2 regions of the Paucibacter sp. M5-1 genome follow, and region 2 is predicted to be linked to the other one. Evidence: riboswitches for the same ligand, from Rfam matches in the RefSeq annotation. Region 2 holds a riboswitch; the other holds the start of a gene.

Region 1 (8,175 bases), 2.1 Mb from region 2:
CCCGCTGGCCGGCCTCAAGGCGGGCCTGGGCTACAGCACCGCGCTGGGCTCGACCGAGTGCGTGAAGTCCTGGCGCGGGCTGTCGCCGCTGACGATGAACCCGCATTACGGCCAGGTGCCGAACCAGCAGTTCTACGAGCCGCAGAGCGATATCGCGGCGATACGCTGGACCCATTACGACGATCTGCGCACGATCTACGGCGTCGATGCCAGCGGCGCGGCGCGGCCTACCTGGGACAATGTCGGCGTGCAGTACGGCTTGCGCGCACTGAAGGAAGGCCAGATCACGCCGGCCGAGTTCCTCGATCTGAACCGCAAGATCGGCGGCTGGAAGCATCCCAGCGAGATGGTGCAGGAGGGCTTCCCCTTTCTGGGCGCTTTCGATCCGGCCAATTTCGACCCCTGGAGCCGGCGCAATATGAACCTCGCCTCGGCCCCGGACCAGCCGGCGCCGCGCACCCGAGGCGACAGCCGGGCCCAGCGCGCGGCCTACAGCTCGGGCATGGTGTTTGGCGGCCGGCTGGAGATCCCGACCATCGACCACCGCCAGTACCTGGAGCGCGAGCTGGACATGCACAACGCCCACCAGTCCTTCGCGGTGCGCCAGCGCATGCGCGAGGAGATGGGTCACAGCCGCCATCTGGTGATCTGGTTCACCGACACGATGCCCGGTCAGCCCAAGGCCAGCCAGACGCTGGAGGCGGTCGCGGTGATGGATGAGTGGATGGCCAATATCCGCGCCAATCCAAGAAAGAGCCTGGCCCAGAACCGGCCGGCGCGTGCGGTGGACAGCTGCTTCGATCTGCAGGGCCGGCTGATCTATGCCGGCGACGATGCCTGGAACGGCATTCTCGACAACAAGCCTGCCGGCCCCTGCACCCAGCGCTTCCCGCTCTACGGCACCTCGCGCACCATGGCCGGCGCGCCGCTGGAGGGCGGCATCTACCAATGCGCGCTGAAGTCCGTCGAACGGGCGCTGCGCGACGGCACTTACTGGCCCTGGGTGCCGGATGCGGCGGCGGCGGCGGCGCTGAGGAGCACCTTCCCAGAAGGCGTCTGCGACTACAGCCGGCCCGACCGGGCACGGCCGCGCTGGTAAAGCTGGCTCAGGCCGCCGCCACCAGCTCGGCGACGGCCGTGATGCGGGCTTGCAGATCGCGCCAGGGCCAGGTCTTGCCCGAGCCGGGCACCAGCGCGATCTCCAGCAGGGCCGCGCCGTGCAGTGCGGCCCAGACCGTCTGGGCGCGCAGGTCCGTATCGCCGCCCGGCAGCCGGGCCAGCAGATCGCGCAGCAGTGCATAGGCGTCGGGCTCGTCGTCGGCCTCGGCCGGCAGCGGGTCCAGGGTCAGCAGCCGGTAGTGGTGCGGATGGGCCACGGCCCAGCGCAGATAGGCAGCGGCCACGCGGCGCAGCGCGGCGCGCGCATCGCCGGGGCCGCTGAGCTGGCCCTCCAGCGCCGCCCGCAGGCCTTCGCGGCCCTCGGCCCCCAGCCGCGCCAGCAGCGCCGCCTTGTCGGCGAAGAAACTGTAGAGCGTGGCATGGGAATAGCCGACCGCGGCCGCGACCTCGCGCAGGGTCACGGCCTCCTGGCCCTGCGCGACAAACAGCGCCCGCGCCGCGTCGACGATGCCCTGCTCCAGCGCCTCCTTGTGCGCGGCCCGGCGCAGGGCCGAGGCCGTCGCCTTCTTCAGCGGCCCCTCGGGCTTGGGCGTCTTGACGCGCTGGCGCGGCTGCGGCTTGGCCAGCGGTTTCTGCAGCGCGTCGGGCGCCGGCGACACCACCCCCGAGGCACGGTGCATGCCCTTGGCACCGCTGGCGCGCGGCGGCGGGTTCAGATGCGGGTTTGCAATTTTGCTAACCATTGGTTAGTATTTTGTCATTGGATATTCAAACCGCAAGACTACACCAGCACAAGGCAAGCAATGACCGAAGGACTGCATCTGCAAACCGTGGCGCGTGGCGACACCGGCGCCCTGCCTCAGCTGACGGCGCTGCTGCTGGACGCCGTCGAGCGGGGCGCCTCGCTGGGCTTTCTGGCCACGCTGGACGAGACCGAGGCCGGCGCCTACTGGCAGGCGGTGCTGGCCAGGCTGGGCCCGAGCCACAGGCTGTGGCTCTTGTCCCAGGGCGGGCAAGTGCTGGGCACGGCCCAGCTCGCGCTGTGCGAGAAGCCCAATGGCCGCCACCGCGCCGAGGTGCAGAAACTGATGGTGCACAGCAGCGCGCGCGGCCGTGGCCTGGCCACGGTGCTGATGCAGGCGCTGGAGCGGGCCGCCCGGCTGGACGGCTGCAGCCTGCTGGTGCTGGACACCGAGGCCGGCTCCCATGCCGAGACCGTCTACCGCCATCTGGGCTGGCTCAAGGCCGGCGAGATCCCGCGCTATGCGGCCAGCCCCGATGGTCAGCTGGCCGCCACCGCGCTCTACTACAAGCTGCTGGACGATCAGCAGCAGGAGAGCCGCGATGTGGAGCACGCACGAGATCAGCAACCAGGTTGACGAACTCAGCGACTACAACCCGCTGAGCAGCGACGCCGCGCTGCGCGAGGGCCTGGCGCGACATGGCGCCGCCTGGGCCCTGCCCCAGTTGCAGGGCTATGCCGACATCCTGGGCAGCGCCGACACCTTGGCCCTGGCCGAGCAGGCCAATCAGCAGGGGCCGACGCTGCGAACCCACGACCGGCGCGGCCGCCGCATCGACCAGGTGGACTTCCACCCCAGCTGGCATGCGCTGCTGGCCCTGTACCGCGGCCAGGGCCTGGTGTCCCTGCCCTATGACAGCGAGCGCACCGGCCGCTGGGCGGCTTTTGCGGCCGGCTTCTATCTGCACGGCCAGATCGAGGCCGGCACGCTATGCCCGGCGACGATGACGCAGGCAGCGATTCCGGTGCTGGCCAAGGAGCCCGCACTCTATGCCCGGCTGGGCCCGGGCCTGCTGTCGCGCGCCCATGATCCGCGCGACCTGCCGCTGGACCAGAAGAGCAGCTTGTGGATAGGCATGGGCATGACGGAGAAACAGGGCGGCTCCGATGTGCGCGCCAACACCACCCGGGCCACACCGGTCGGCGCCGGCGGGCGCGGCGCCGAGCATGCCTTGCGCGGCCACAAATGGTTCTACTCGGCGCCGATGAGCGATGCCCATCTGGTCGTGGCCCAGACCGAGGGCGGGCCGTCCTGCTTCTTCGTGCCGCGCTGGCGGCCGGACGGGACGCGCAATGCGGTGCAGATCCAGCGCCTGAAGCACAAGCTCGGCAACCGCAGCAATAGCAGCGCCGAGGTCGAATTCCAGGACGCCCACGGCCTGCTGCTGGGCGAGCCCGGCCGCGGCATCCCGACCATCATCGAGATGGCCACGACGACGCGGCTCAGCTGCGTGATCGGCAGCGCCGCGATCCAGCGCCAGGCCCTGGTCCAGGCCCTGCACTACACACGCCGGCGCCGCGCTTTCGGCCGCGCGCTGGCCGAGCAGCCGCTGATGCAGAGCGTGCTGGTCGATCTGGCGCTGGAGAGCGAGGCCGCCTGTGCGCTGATGCTGCGCCTGGCGCAGGCCTTCGAGCAGCAGGAGCGCGGCTGGCAGCGGCTGATGACGCCGGCCGCCAAGTTCTGGGTCTGCAAGCGCACGGTCGAGCTCGCCGGCGAGGCCATCGAGGTTTTCGGTGGCAACGGCTATGTGGACGAAGGCCCGATGGCAAGGTTGTACCGCGAGGCGCCGGTCAATTCGATCTGGGAGGGCTCGGGCAATGTGATGTGCCTGGACCTGCTGCGCGCGATCGCGCGCGAGCCGCAGTCGGCGTTCGAGCTGCTCGAGGAGCTGCAACAGATGGCCGGCGATGAGCCGCTCTTGCGCACCGAGCTCCAGACCCTGCGCGAGCTGCTGCACACCGAGCCGGCCGAAGCCCTGGGCCGCCAGCTGACCCAGCGCCTGGTGATCACGGCCCAGGCCTGCCTGCTGCGCCGCGATGCGCCGGCCGCGATCGCCGAGGTCTTCATCGCCAGCCGCTTCGATGCGCGGCATGGCCGGGTTTACGGTGCGCTGGACACGCGCGGGCTGGACGTGCAGGCGGTGCTGGCGCGCGCCTACCCGGACTAGGGGCCGCGCAGCGCCTCGCGCATGGCCTGCAGATAGGGCTCGAAATTCTGCAGATCATTGTGGCCGGCACCGGCAATGCGCTGCAGCCGGGCCTGCGGCGCATGGGCCAGCAATTGCTCGGCCTGCTGCGGCGGGATCAATTCATCCTGCTCGCCATGCAGCAGCAGCAGGGGGCCGTCGAGGCGCGCGACAGCGGCGGCGGTATCGAGCGGATAGCGCAGCAGCCACCCAGGCACCCAGGGATAGTGCAGGCGCATCAGCGCCGCCATGCTGGCATAGGGCGAGACCAGCACGGTCAGCTCGGGCCTGACCTCGGCCGCCAGACCGGCGGCCAGCGCCGTGCCCAGCGAACGGCCATAGATCACGCGGCGCAGGCCCTGGTAGCGCGGCGCCACGCTGTCCCAGGCGGCCCGCACATCGGCACGCAGCTGGGCCTCGCTGTCGATCTGGCCCGTGCTCTTGCCGTAGCCGCGATAGTCCAGCATGAAGAGGTCGTAGCCGGCGCGGCGGTAGAAGTCGGCATTGACGAACCAGCTGTCCAGATTGCCGGCATTGCCGTGCAGAAAGAACACCAGCCCCCGGGGCGCCGGCAGGCGCAGATGCAGGGCCGACAGCCGGGCACCGGGCACGGCGATCTGCAGCTCGTGGACATCGTCGCCCAGCGCGAAGCGGTGCGCGGCCGGCAGCGGCTGGGGCATGAAGAGCAGGCGCTCCTGGCGCCAGTACAGCCAGGCCAGCAGCAGGCCATAGACCAGCAGCGCCAGCGCGACGACGAGCAGCAGCCGGCGCATCGGCATCAATCAAGCCCTCAGCGCGCCAGCCGCATCAGCTTGCCGCTGTCGGTCAGCAGCAGCAGCGCGCCGTCCGGCGCCTGGCGCACATCGCGGAAACGCTCGCCCAGGCTGGCGAACATCGCCTCGCGCGCGGCCACCGTGTTGCCGCTGAGCTGCAGGCGCCACAGGGCCTGGCCGGCCAGCGCGCCGGAGAACAGCTGGCCGCGCCACTCGGGGAACATCGCGCCGGTGTAGAAAACCAGGCCGGCCGGCGCCACCGAGGTCGGCACCCAGTAAGTCAGCGGCTCGACAAAGGCCGGCGCATGGACGCCGCCGCCGAGCCTGCAGCCCTCGCTGACCGGCGAGCCATAGTTGCAGCCATAGCTCTTGATGGGCCAGCCGTAGTTGGCGCCGGCACGGGCGATATTGATCTCGTCGCCGCCCTGCGGGCCATGCTCGCTGAGCCAGAGCTCGCCGCTGCTCGGGTGCAGGGCCGCGCCCTGCGGGTTGCGGTGGCCATAGCTCCAGATGCCGGGCCGCGCACCGGCGCCCAGCGCCGGATTGCCGGCCGGGATGCTGCCGTCGCGGTTGATGCGCACCACCTTGCCCAGGGTCTGTGCCAGGTCTTGCGCGGGGCTGCCGAGCTGGCGATCACCCAGCGTGACGAACAGGGTCTTGTCGTTGGAGAACACCAGACGCGAGCCGAAATGGCCACCCCCCGTGACCTTGGGAGCCTGGCGAAAGATCACCGCGACATCCTGCAAGGCATTGCCCACCAGACGACCACGCGCCACCGCCGTGCCGCTGCGGCCCGCTTCGGCGCCGCTGCCGGGCTCGGAATAGGACAGATAGACCCAGGGCGTGCTCGCGAAGTCCGGGTCGAGCGCGACATCGAGCAGACCGCCCTGGCCGGCGGAGACGACCGCCGGCACGCCGCTGATCGTGGCCAGCGTGCTGCGGCCATCGGCGCTGAGCAGCAGCAGGCTGCCGGCCTTTTGCGTCACCAGCATGCGGCCATCGGGCAGCAGAGCCAGGCCCCAGGGCGCCGACAGGCCGCTGTGCAGGGTCGTCAGCTGCGGCGCCGCAGCGGGCGGCGGGCTCGGGGTGGGCGCGGCGACCACCTCGCCGCCCCCGCCACCACCGCAGGCCACAGCAAGAAACACACTGGCAACAGCAAGACTCAGTTTGGACATGGATTCGAGAGGCATCGTGAACTCCCGCACGGGGATGGCCCGCCAGCTTACTGCAGGCGACGGCCGCGGCGCCCGCGCAGGGTTGACGCCCCCTCGGAGCCCCGCCTACACTCGGCCCCGGATTCAGGAGAGAGCATGCCCTCGCGCATGCCGCCGAAGGCGCAAGCTCCCATACTCGCTCAGGCCCCGTACTGGATCCGTCACAAGCCGAATGCTGGAGAGCGCGGTCCGCAAGGGACCGCCACCGAAGGAGCAAGGCGCGCATCGGGTGATGGGCGCTGAATCTCTCAGGTATCAGGGACAGCGGGAGCGGCGCGCGTCAGGCGCACGCATGCCCGGGTTTCTTCCCTCCATAACCCACGTCCGTCTGGCGCTCAGCTCCTCCTGGAGTTCAGCATGCAAGTCATCGTTCTCGGCGCCGGCGTCACCGGCATCACCACCGCCTGGTATCTGCGCCAGGCCGGCCACGAGGTCACCGTCATCGAGCGCCAGCCGGCCGCCGGCCTGGAGACCAGCTTCGCCAACGGCGGCCAGATCTCGGTCTCGCACGCCGAGCCCTGGGCCAATCCGGGCGCGCCGCTGAAGGTGCTGAAATGGCTGATGCGCGAGGATGCGCCGCTGCTGTTCCGCCTGCGTGCCGATGCCGCGCAATGGCGCTGGGGCCTGCAGTTCCTGCGTGAATGCACACCGGGCCGTACCGCCCACAATATCCGCAACATCGTCAGCCTGGGCCTGTACAGCCGCGCCAAGCTGCAGGCGCTGCGCGCCGCCACCGGCATCGAGTACGCGCAGCGCACCCAGGGCATCCTGCATTTCTACACCAGCGAGGCCGAGTACGAGGCGGCCCAGGAGCCGGCCCGCCTGATGCGCGAGCAGGGCTGCGAGCTGGACATGAAGAGCCCGGACGAGTGCGTGGCCATCGAGCCGGCGCTGGCGCAGTGCCGCTCGAAGATCGTCGGCGGCAGCATGACCCCCAGCGACGAGTCGGGCGACGCGCACCTGTTCACGCAGGAACTGGCGCGGCTGTGCGCGGCGGCCGGCGTGCAGTTCCGCTACGAGACCCGCATCCTGGGCTTCGAGCGCAGCGGCGACCGCATCGAGCAGCTCATCGTGGCCGATGCGCGCGGCGAGGTGCAGCGCCTGCAGGCCGACGCCCATGTGCTGTGCCTGGGCTCGTTCAGCCGCGGCCTGGCACGCGAGCTGGGTGTCGATCTGAACATCTATCCGGCCAAGGGCTATTCGGTCACCTTGCCGGTCACCGCGCCCGAGCACAGCTACCAGGTCTCGCTGACAGATGACGAGTACAAGCTGGTGTTCTCGCGCCTGGGCGACCGGCTGCGCATCGCCGGCACGGCCGAGCTCAACGGCTACGACACGAGTCTGAACCTGGCCCGCTGCGAGGCCATCGTGCGACGCACCCGCGAGCTGTTCCCGCAGATGAGCGACGGCTCGGGCGCACAGTACTGGACCGGCCTGCGCCCCGCCACCCCGTCCAATCTGCCCTATATCGGCCGCAGCAAGATCGGCAACCTCTTCCTCAACACCGGCCATGGCACGCTGGGCTGGACCCACAGCTGCGGCTCGGGCGCGGCCATCGCCGACATCGTCGGCGGCCGCGTGCCGGAGTTGGATTACGCCTTCACAGAAGCCAGCCGCGCGGCGGCGCGCCCAGGGAACAGGCCTCTTGTGCCGCAGCCGCGCTTGCCCTAGGCTGTGCCCAAGCCGGGGCTCAAGACCCGGCACCGCTTCAGCCGTCATCCCTGTGCAATGACCGAAGGAGTGCGCCCATGCCCGCCAGCCACAGCAAGGCCCCAGAGACTGCAGCCCCGGGCAGTCCGGGCCTCTCCGCGCAGATCGCCCAGATCCGCGCCCTGGCCCTGGTGGGGCCGGCCGGCGCCGGCAAGACCAGCCTGATCGAGGCCTTGCTGCATCAGGCCGGCGCCATCACTGCGGTCGGCTCGGTGGAGCGCGGCAACACGGTCAGCGACTTCGACCCGCTGGAGAAGCGCGCCCAGCATTCGCTGCATGCCTCGGTCGTGCACATGAACCATGGCGGCCTGCGCATCCATGCGATCGACACGCCCGGCGCGCCGGACTTCATCGGCCAGTCGCTGCCGGCG
Region 2 (8,175 bases):
GGGCGTTGAACAGCGGGCCGCCCGAGTTGCCGGGGTTGACCGCCACATCGGTCTGGATGAAGGGCACAAAGGTCTCGTCGGGCAGGGCCCGGCCCTTGGCGCTGACGACACCGGCGCTGACGCTGTTCTCGAAACCGAAGGGCGAGCCTATCGCCAGCACCCATTCGCCGACGCGCAGGTCCTTGCTGCTGCCCAATTTCAGCGCCGGCAGGTTCTTGGCCTCGATTTTCAGCACCGCCACATCGGTCTTGGGGTCGCTGCCCAGCACCTTGGCCGGGAACTCGCGCCGGTCGGTCAGCTTGACCATCACCTCCTGGGCGTCGCGCACCACATGGGCATTGGTCAGTATCAGGCCGTCGGCGCTGACGATGAAACCCGAGCCCTGGCCACGCGTGGGCATCTCGCGGGCCTGGCCCGGTTGGCCCGGCACCTGGAAACGGCGGAAGAACTGGTAGAAGGGATCATCGGGATCCAGCTGCGGCGCGGCGCGACTGGTCTTGACGCTGCCGGTAACGCTGATATTGACCACGGCCGCACCGTTTTGCTGGGTGATCTGGGCAAAGTCGGGCAGCACCGTGGCTGCAGCGGGCGATGGAGCAGGCGCTGTGCTGGGCGGCAGCGCCTGGACAGGTGCCGCCGGCGCGGGCTGGCCGGGCTGGGCGCTGGCGGCCGGCGGCGTGGCCGTTTTCTGCAAGGCCGCCGCGCCGATCGCGCCGCCGCCAACGCCTATCAGTCCGGCGGTCGCCAGGGCCCAGACCAAACGCTTGGCCGGGATCATTGTTTCTGCTGCTGCCATAAAGCCTCCTGCTAAAAAGTGAGCGTCGATGGGCTCACTATGGCAAGCAAGACTTAGGTGGCACTTAAGGCGCGCTCTTGTCGAACAGCACATCCACCCGCAGCCCGCCGAGCGCCTCCGAGCGCTCCAGCGCGAGCCGGGCGCCGTGGCGTTCGGCAATCGACTTGACGATGGCCAGGCCCAGGCCGGAGCCGCTGGCCTGGGCCTGCTGCTCGCTGCTGCGATAGAAACGATCGAACACGCGCTCGCGCTCCTCGGGCGCGATGCCGGGGCCGCTGTCCTCGATGCGCAGCCGCGCCGTGCCGCCCTCGTCCAGCAGCAGTACATCGACCCGCCCGCCCTCGGGCGTGTACTTGAGCGCGTTGTCCAGCAGATTGCGCAGCAGCACGGCCAGCGCATCGGCCTGGCCGGGAACGCTGACCGCGTCGGCCCGCAGCAGGCCCAGGTCGATCTGCCGCAGCTGCGCGCTGGCGGCCAGCTCGCCCATCAGCTGGCGGGTCAGCGGCTCCAGCGCGACCGGCCGCCTCTCGATGCTGCCCGCCGCCTGCTGGCGCGCCAGCAGCAGCAGCTGCTCGACCAGATGGCCGGCCCGCTCGATGCCGGCGCCCAGGCGCTGCTGGATCAGCGCGCGCTCGGGCTCGCCGCCGCTGCGCTGCAGGGCCTGCAGCTGCAGCTTCAGCGCGGTCAGCGGCGAGCGCAGCTCATGGGCGGCGTCGGCAACGAAATGCTGCTGCGCGTCGAAGGCCTGGCGCATGCGCGCCAGCAGCGAGTTCAGCTCCTGCACCATGGGCTGGATCTCGGCCGGCAGGCCGCCCTCGCCCACCGGCGACAAATCCTCGGCCGCCCGCGCCGCCAGCTGCTTACGCACCCGCTCGACCGGCGCCAGCGAGCGGCTCACCACCCAGCCCACCACCGCCATCAGCAGCGGCAGCACGATGGCGATCGGCGTGATCGTACGCCAGGCCAGCCGCCCGGCCAGGCGCTGACGCACCGCCAGTTCCTGGGCCACCTGCACCACCCGGCCGCCGGTCTGCATCGACAGCACGCGGTACTGCTTGCCCTCCGACTCGACAGTGGTGAAGCCCAGCACCGCGCGCTGCGGCAGCCGCGCCCGCGGCGCCGGCGCGAACAGCTGCAGACCGTCGTCGGTCCAGGCCTGGATGATCAGCTCCAGCTCCTCGGGCAGATGGCGCGGCGGCGCCGCGCCGCCGATGGACAGCGCCATCTGCTGCATCTGGTAGTCAAAGATCGCATCGGCCTCCTGCAAGGCCGTGCGGTAGGCGCTCCAGGCCTGCAGCAACGCCGCCAGGCTGACCGCGCCCAGCAGGAACAGCATCAGCCGGCGCCGCAGCGAGGGGGCAGGTCTTGCCGTCATCATTGCTTGGGCACCATATAACCGAGGCCGCGCACATTCTGGATCAGGCCGGGCCCGAGCTTCTTGCGCAGGCCGTGGATATAGACCTCGACCGCATTGCTCGTGACCTCGTCCTTCCAGCTGTAGAGCTTCTCCTCCAGCTGCTGGCGCGACAGCACCAGGCCCGGCCGTGCCAGCAGCGGTTCCAGCACGGCCCATTCGCGCGCCGACAGCGTGACCGGCTGGCCGCCGACCGTGGCCTCATGGGTGGCGGGATTCAGGCTGACGCCCAGATGCTCGTAGACCGGCTCGGCGCGGCCGCTGGCGCGGCGCAGCAGCGCGCGGATGCGGGCCAGCAGCTCGTCAAGCTCGAAGGGCTTGAGCACATAGTCGTCGGCGCCGGCGTCCAGCCCTTCGACCCGCTGCGCCAGCGCATCGCGGGCGGTGGCGATCAGCACCGGCTGGCGCTGCTTGCGCGCGCGCAAGGCGCGCAGCACGCTCATGCCGTCGCGCCGCGGCAGGCCCAGATCGAGCAGCAGCAGGTCGTAGTCCTGGGCCTGCAGCGCGGTGTCGGCCTGCTCGCCGTCGCGCACCCAGTCGACCGCATAGCCCTCGGCGCGCAGCAGGTCCAGCAGCTGCTCGCCAATCATCTGATCGTCTTCCACCAGTAATAAACGCATGCCGGTATTGTCCACAGCCCCGCCTGGCCAGACTTAGGCCAGGCTTAAGCCGGGGCGCGGAGGTCAGTACAGATAGGTCAGCATCACCATGCCGGTAGGGGTGCTCTTGCGCTGCACGATCGGGCTCTTGCCGGCATCACCCAGAAGATGATTCACGCCCAGCGAGGTCACGACGCCCCACTTCTTGTCGATCTTGTAGTTCCAGTTGATGCTGGCCTCGACCGAATGGAAGCCGGCCTTGGGCGCATAGGCCTTGAACTTGGTGGCCGCCGCCTGCTCGGGGGTGACACCGAAGAAGGTCTGCATGTACTTCTTGTCACCGGCCGTCGCTCCCAGCTCGATCGAAACATCGCTGCTGTCATTGCCCCAGATGCCGGCGCTCGCGCCCAGCCTGAAGACCGTGCCATGCTGGAGCGCCTTGTCACCGAGCTTGGCGTTCTTCTTGCCCTTGCTCAGCGGCAACTCCACGCCAGCGCTGAGTTCGACGGCATCCATCAGGTTGTAGCTGACCCCCAGATTGAGGGTGGCGGTGGTCTTGATCTCGCCCATGCCCAGCAACTCATTGGCGCCGCCGCCGCCCAGGCCCTTCTTCTTGTCGCGGTCTTCGCGGCCGCCGCGCAGGCCGAGGCCGGCGCTATAGCCGAACGGGCCGCTCTGGCCGCCCCAGCCGATGCCGCGCAGGGTGCTGGCATAGAAACCGTTGCTCATGCTGTAGTCGATCCCCGGCATGACGCCACCTTCGATCTTCTTGGAGCCGGCGTACTTGGCGCCGAAGCCCAGCCCCAGGCCCAGCATCAGGGTGTTGCCCTCGGGCTGCGCCTGATCCTTGGCCTGGGCCTGGGCCGCGCCGATCAGGCTCAGCAGGGCCAGGGTCAGCAGCGAAGCGCGGAAGTTGCAATGACGGGTGTTGGTATTCATGGATGCATCGGGCTTTCAAGTGAGTAAAGCGGAGGGAAAACGATCGACGGCGCAGCTCATTCCATATCGCCGACGATCTCGGCAAAAGGGGTCTTGCCGCTCAGACGGGGGTTGGCCTTCATCAACGCCTTGCTGAGCTTGAGCGTGATGCGGCCGCTGGCGTCCGGCATATAGGTCTTGGGCCCCTCGGGCAGGTGGGCGGTCAGCGCGCACTCGGCCTGGGGCTGGCAACGGAAGTGCAGGCTGTGGACCGTCGGGGCGAACAGACTCATCAAGCCGGCCTGGCTTTTGATGAAGGCATTCATCTGCGTCACCGAACGCATCAGATCGGCGTAATGCAGCTCCCTGCTGTCAGCCACTTGGGCCAGCAGGTCGATGCTGAGTTCAACGCCGGCCTCGGGCTGGTTGGCCATCAGCATGGGATTGAAGCCCGGACGGGCCAGCGCGGCGGGGCGATCAAAGCTGCCATCGGCGCGCAGCGGGATTTCGATCTTTTGGCCCTGGTCTTCATACCAGACCGACAGCGGCTTGCCGGCCTGCTTGGACCAGATGCGGTGGCGCAGGCCGAAGGCGTCGCGCTGGTCGGCGGGCAGCTTGTCCAGCGCGGCCGCCATCGAGAACAGTTCCGCGGCCGGCAGCTTGGCGTTTTCGGCGGCTCTGGCTGGCTGGACCAACGCCAGCAACAGGGCAAGAGTCAGAAAATAGGGCATGTCGGGAGTCCGGCTGTTGGGGTCAGGTGTTGCGGATTCCATGCAGTGTCGGCCCCTACGCTGAAGACTTCCTGGACCCCAGATGAAGGCGGGCTGAATCGGGCTGGCCGGCGGCGCGCCACCCCTGCAGATCTTGCGGGCCGGTGTGTTTTCCCACGGCTGTGGCTCTTGGCACGCCAAACCATGGCTACAATCCCGCCGGTCAGGAGAGAGCTTCCTAGCGGAAGCCGCCGAAGGCGCAGTGGCGATGGTGATCCCAAGCTGCGAACGCTCAGGCAAAAGGACTGACAAAACGCCCAGAACCGGGCGTTCCTCACTGGAGAGAGGCGGGCCCCGAGTCCGTCCACCGAAGGGGCAAGCTGTTGGCGAACCGTCAGCGGTCAATCTCTCAGGTAAGCCGGACAGCGAGGGCATCCCCCCGCGCCCCCGATGGGCGTGGGCTGTTTGAATGCCCTCGGAGTTTTCCAGATGTCCGCCGACGCTCTCCTCAAGACCCCCCTGCACGCCCTGCATCTCGAACTCGGCGCCAAGATGGTGCCCTTCGGCGGCTATGACATGCCGGTGCAGTACCCGTCGGGCGTGATGGCCGAGCACAAGCACACCCGCGCCGCGGCCGGCCTGTTCGATGTCTCGCATATGGGCCAACTGCGCCTGGTCGGCGCCGGCGCCGCCGCCGCGCTCGAAACCCTCGTGCCGGTCGACGTGATCGACCTGGGTGTGTTCAAGCAGCGCTATGCGCTCTTCACCAACGAGCAGGGCGGCATCCTCGACGACCTGATGATCTGCCGCCGCCCCGATGATCTGTTCGTCGTCGTCAATGCGGGCTGCAAGGTGCAGGACATCGCCCATCTGCAAGCCACCATCGGTACCAAGTGCGAGGTCATCCCCATGCCCGAGCAGGCGCTGCTGGCGCTGCAGGGCCCGCAGGCCGTGACCGCGCTCGCGCGCCTGAATCCCGAAGTCGCCAAGCTGACCTTCATGACCGGCGGCTTCTTCGAGCTCGACGGCATCCCGACCTTCCTGACCCGCTCCGGCTACACCGGCGAGGACGGCTTCGAGATCTCGGTGGCCGGCGCGCAGGCCGAGGCCCTGGCGCGCAAGCTGCTGGCCCAGCCCGAGGTCAAGCCCATCGGCCTGGGCGCGCGCGACTCGCTGCGCCTGGAGGCCGGCCTGTGCCTGTATGGTCATGACATCGATACCGGCACCACGCCGGTCGAGGCCTCGCTGACCTGGGCGATCCAGAAGGTGCGCCGTGCCGGCGGTGCGCGCGCCGGCGGCTATCCGGGCGCGGCCGTGATCGACGCGCAGCTGGCCGGCGGCGCCGCACGCAAGCGCGTCGGCCTGGTCGGCAGCGAGCGCATGCCGGTGCGCGAAGGCGCCAAGCTGGTGGATGAGGCCGGCGTCGAGATCGGCGTCGTCACCAGCGGCACCCTGGGCCCGACGGTCAATAAGCCGGTGGCCCTGGCCTATCTGAACAGCAGCCATGCGGCCCAGGGCACCCAGGTCTGGGCCATCGTGCGCGACAAGCGCACACCGATGACCGTCAGCCCCACCCCTTTCACCCCCAACGGTTACTACCGCGGCTGATCAGTCGCACCCCTACTTCACGGAGCACCCCATGAGCACTATCAAGTACACCGCCGACCACGAGTGGGTCCAGATCGAAGCCGACGGCACGGCCACCGTGGGCATCACGGTCCATGCGCAGGACGCGCTGGGCGATGTGGTCTTTGTCGACCTGCCCGCCGTCGGCGCGAGCTTTGCCGAGAAGGATGTGGCCGGTGTGGTCGAGTCGGTCAAGGCCGCGGCCGATGTCTATATGCCTGTGTCGGGTGAGATCACCGAGGTCAACGAAGCGCTGCGCGACGACCCCTCGCTGGCCAATAGCGACCCGCTGAAGGCCGGCTGGTTCTTCAAGGTCAAGCTCAGCAAGCCGGCCGAGCTGGACGCGCTGATGGACAGCACGGCCTATGACGAGCTGGTCAAGGGCCTGTGAGCCCCTCGCCCGGGGTGTACCCCGGGTGATCCCCCGAGGGGATCAAGCCGCCCTTGGGGCGGCCCGGCGGGCGACTTGTTTCGGCCGTGATTGAAAGACGCGGGCACCTGGTGCCCGCTGTTGTATTGCAAGGATTGTTGCCATGTTGATGTCTGCTCTGAAGCCCCTGGGCGAGCTCGAGAACGCCGCCGAATTCCACGCCCGCCATATCGGCCCCGATGCGGCCGACGAGGCCGGCATGCTGTCGGTGATCGGCGCCGCTTCGCGCCGCGCGCTGATCGAGGCCATCGTGCCCGCCAGCATCAAGCGCGCCGTGGGCATGGACCTGCCCGCCGCCGCCAGCGAGGCCCAGGCCCTGGCCGAGCTGAAGGCGGTCGCCGCCAGGAACCGGGTGCTGAAGAGCTATATCGGCCAGGGCTACTACGGCACCCTGACCCCCGGCGTCATCCTGCGCAACATCCTCGAGAACCCCGCCTGGTACACCGCCTACACGCCCTACCAGGCCGAGATCTCGCAAGGCCGCATGGAGGCCCTGGTCAACTTTCAGACCATGGTCACCGACCTGACCGGCATGGCCATCGCCAATGCCTCGATGCTCGATGAGGCCACGGCCGCCGCCGAGGCGATGACCCTGGCCGCCCGCGTGGGCAAGAGCAAGAGCCAGGTCTTCTTCGTCGCCGACGATGTGCTGCCGCAAAGCCTGGAAGTGATCCAGACCCGCGCCGCGCCGCTGGGCATCACGGTGCAGGTCGGCCCGGCCGCCGAGGCCGGCAAGAGCCCCTGCTTTGCCGCGCTGCTGCAGTACCCGGGCGTCAACGGCGAGATCCGCCCCCTGCAGGCGGCCGCCGACGCACTGCATGCGCAGGGCGCGTTGCTGATCGCTGCGGCCGACCTGCTGGCCTTGACCCTGCTGAAAGCCCCCGGCGAGCAAGGCGCCGACATCGCGATCGGCACGACCCAGCGCCTGGGCATGCCCATGGGCGCCGGCGGCCCGCATGCCGCCTATATGGCCTGCAAGGACGAATTCAAGCGCAGCCTGCCGGGCCGCCTGGTCGGCGTCAGCATCGACGCCCATGGCAACAAGGCCTACCGCCTGGCGCTGCAGACCCGCGAGCAGCACATCCGCCGCGAGAAAGCCACCTCGAACATCTGCACCGCCCAGGTGTTGCCGGCCGTGGTCGCCAGCATGTATGCGGTCTATCACGGCCCGGATGGCCTCAAGCGCATCGCGCAGCGCGTCGCCAGCTACACCGCGCTGCTGGCCAAGGGCCTGAAGGCTCTGGGCTATGAGATCGCCAATGCGGGCGCCTTCGACACGCTGCAGGTCCTGAGCGGGGACAAGACAGCCGCGCTGCTGGCCGGCGCCGTCGCCGCCGGCATGAACTTCCGCCGCGCCTCGGCCACCAGCCTGTCGATCTCGCTGGACGAGACCAGCACGCGCGCCGATCTGGCCGCCATCCTGGCGGTGTTCGGCGCGGGGGCGACCGACTTCGAGGCCGCCGAGAAGGGGATTGCCGCGCTGATCCCGGCCGAGCTGCTGCGCACCAGCGCCTATCTGACCCACCCGGTCTTCAACACCCACCACTCGGAAACCGAGATGCTGCGCTACTTGCGCGCCCTGGCCGACAAGGACCTGGCGCTGGACCGCAGCATGATCCCGCTGGGCTCCTGCACGATGAAGCTCAATGCCACCAGCGAGATGATCCCGATCACCTGGCCGG

What was found. Region 2 has a riboswitch for glycine ahead of gcvT (glycine cleavage system aminomethyltransferase GcvT). Riboswitches for the same ligand answer to the same signal wherever they lie in the genome.
Region 1: linked by a shared signal. The riboswitch ahead of O5M90_RS12785 (D-amino acid dehydrogenase) and the one ahead of gcvT (glycine cleavage system aminomethyltransferase GcvT) in region 2 are both predicted to bind glycine.

The regions. Positions count from the first base shown of each region.
Region 1 covers NZ_JAPZLM020000001.1:2,726,096-2,734,270, forward strand. The annotation lists gene O5M90_RS12755 (DUF6351 family protein) at 1-1,099, shown strand, start outside; gene O5M90_RS12760 (TetR/AcrR family transcriptional regulator) at 1,107-1,862, opposite strand; gene O5M90_RS12765 (GNAT family N-acetyltransferase) at 1,923-2,498, shown strand; gene O5M90_RS12770 (acyl-CoA dehydrogenase family protein) at 2,464-4,089, shown strand; gene O5M90_RS12775 (alpha/beta hydrolase) at 4,086-4,886, opposite strand; gene O5M90_RS12780 (PQQ-dependent sugar dehydrogenase) at 4,898-6,070, opposite strand; glycine riboswitch at 6,170-6,259, shown strand; glycine riboswitch at 6,260-6,369, shown strand; gene O5M90_RS12785 (D-amino acid dehydrogenase) at 6,452-7,765, shown strand; gene fusA (elongation factor G) at 7,843-8,175, shown strand, end outside.
Region 2 covers NZ_JAPZLM020000001.1:634,127-642,301, forward strand. The annotation lists gene O5M90_RS02900 (DegQ family serine endoprotease) at 1-796, opposite strand, end outside; gene O5M90_RS02905 (ATP-binding protein) at 861-2,171, opposite strand; gene O5M90_RS02910 (response regulator transcription factor) at 2,171-2,830, opposite strand; gene O5M90_RS02915 (MipA/OmpV family protein) at 2,894-3,748, opposite strand; gene O5M90_RS02920 (hypothetical protein) at 3,805-4,458, opposite strand; glycine riboswitch at 4,652-4,755, shown strand; glycine riboswitch at 4,765-4,873, shown strand; gene gcvT (glycine cleavage system aminomethyltransferase GcvT) at 4,927-6,045, shown strand; gene gcvH (glycine cleavage system protein GcvH) at 6,077-6,454, shown strand; gene gcvP (aminomethyl-transferring glycine dehydrogenase) at 6,597-8,175, shown strand, end outside.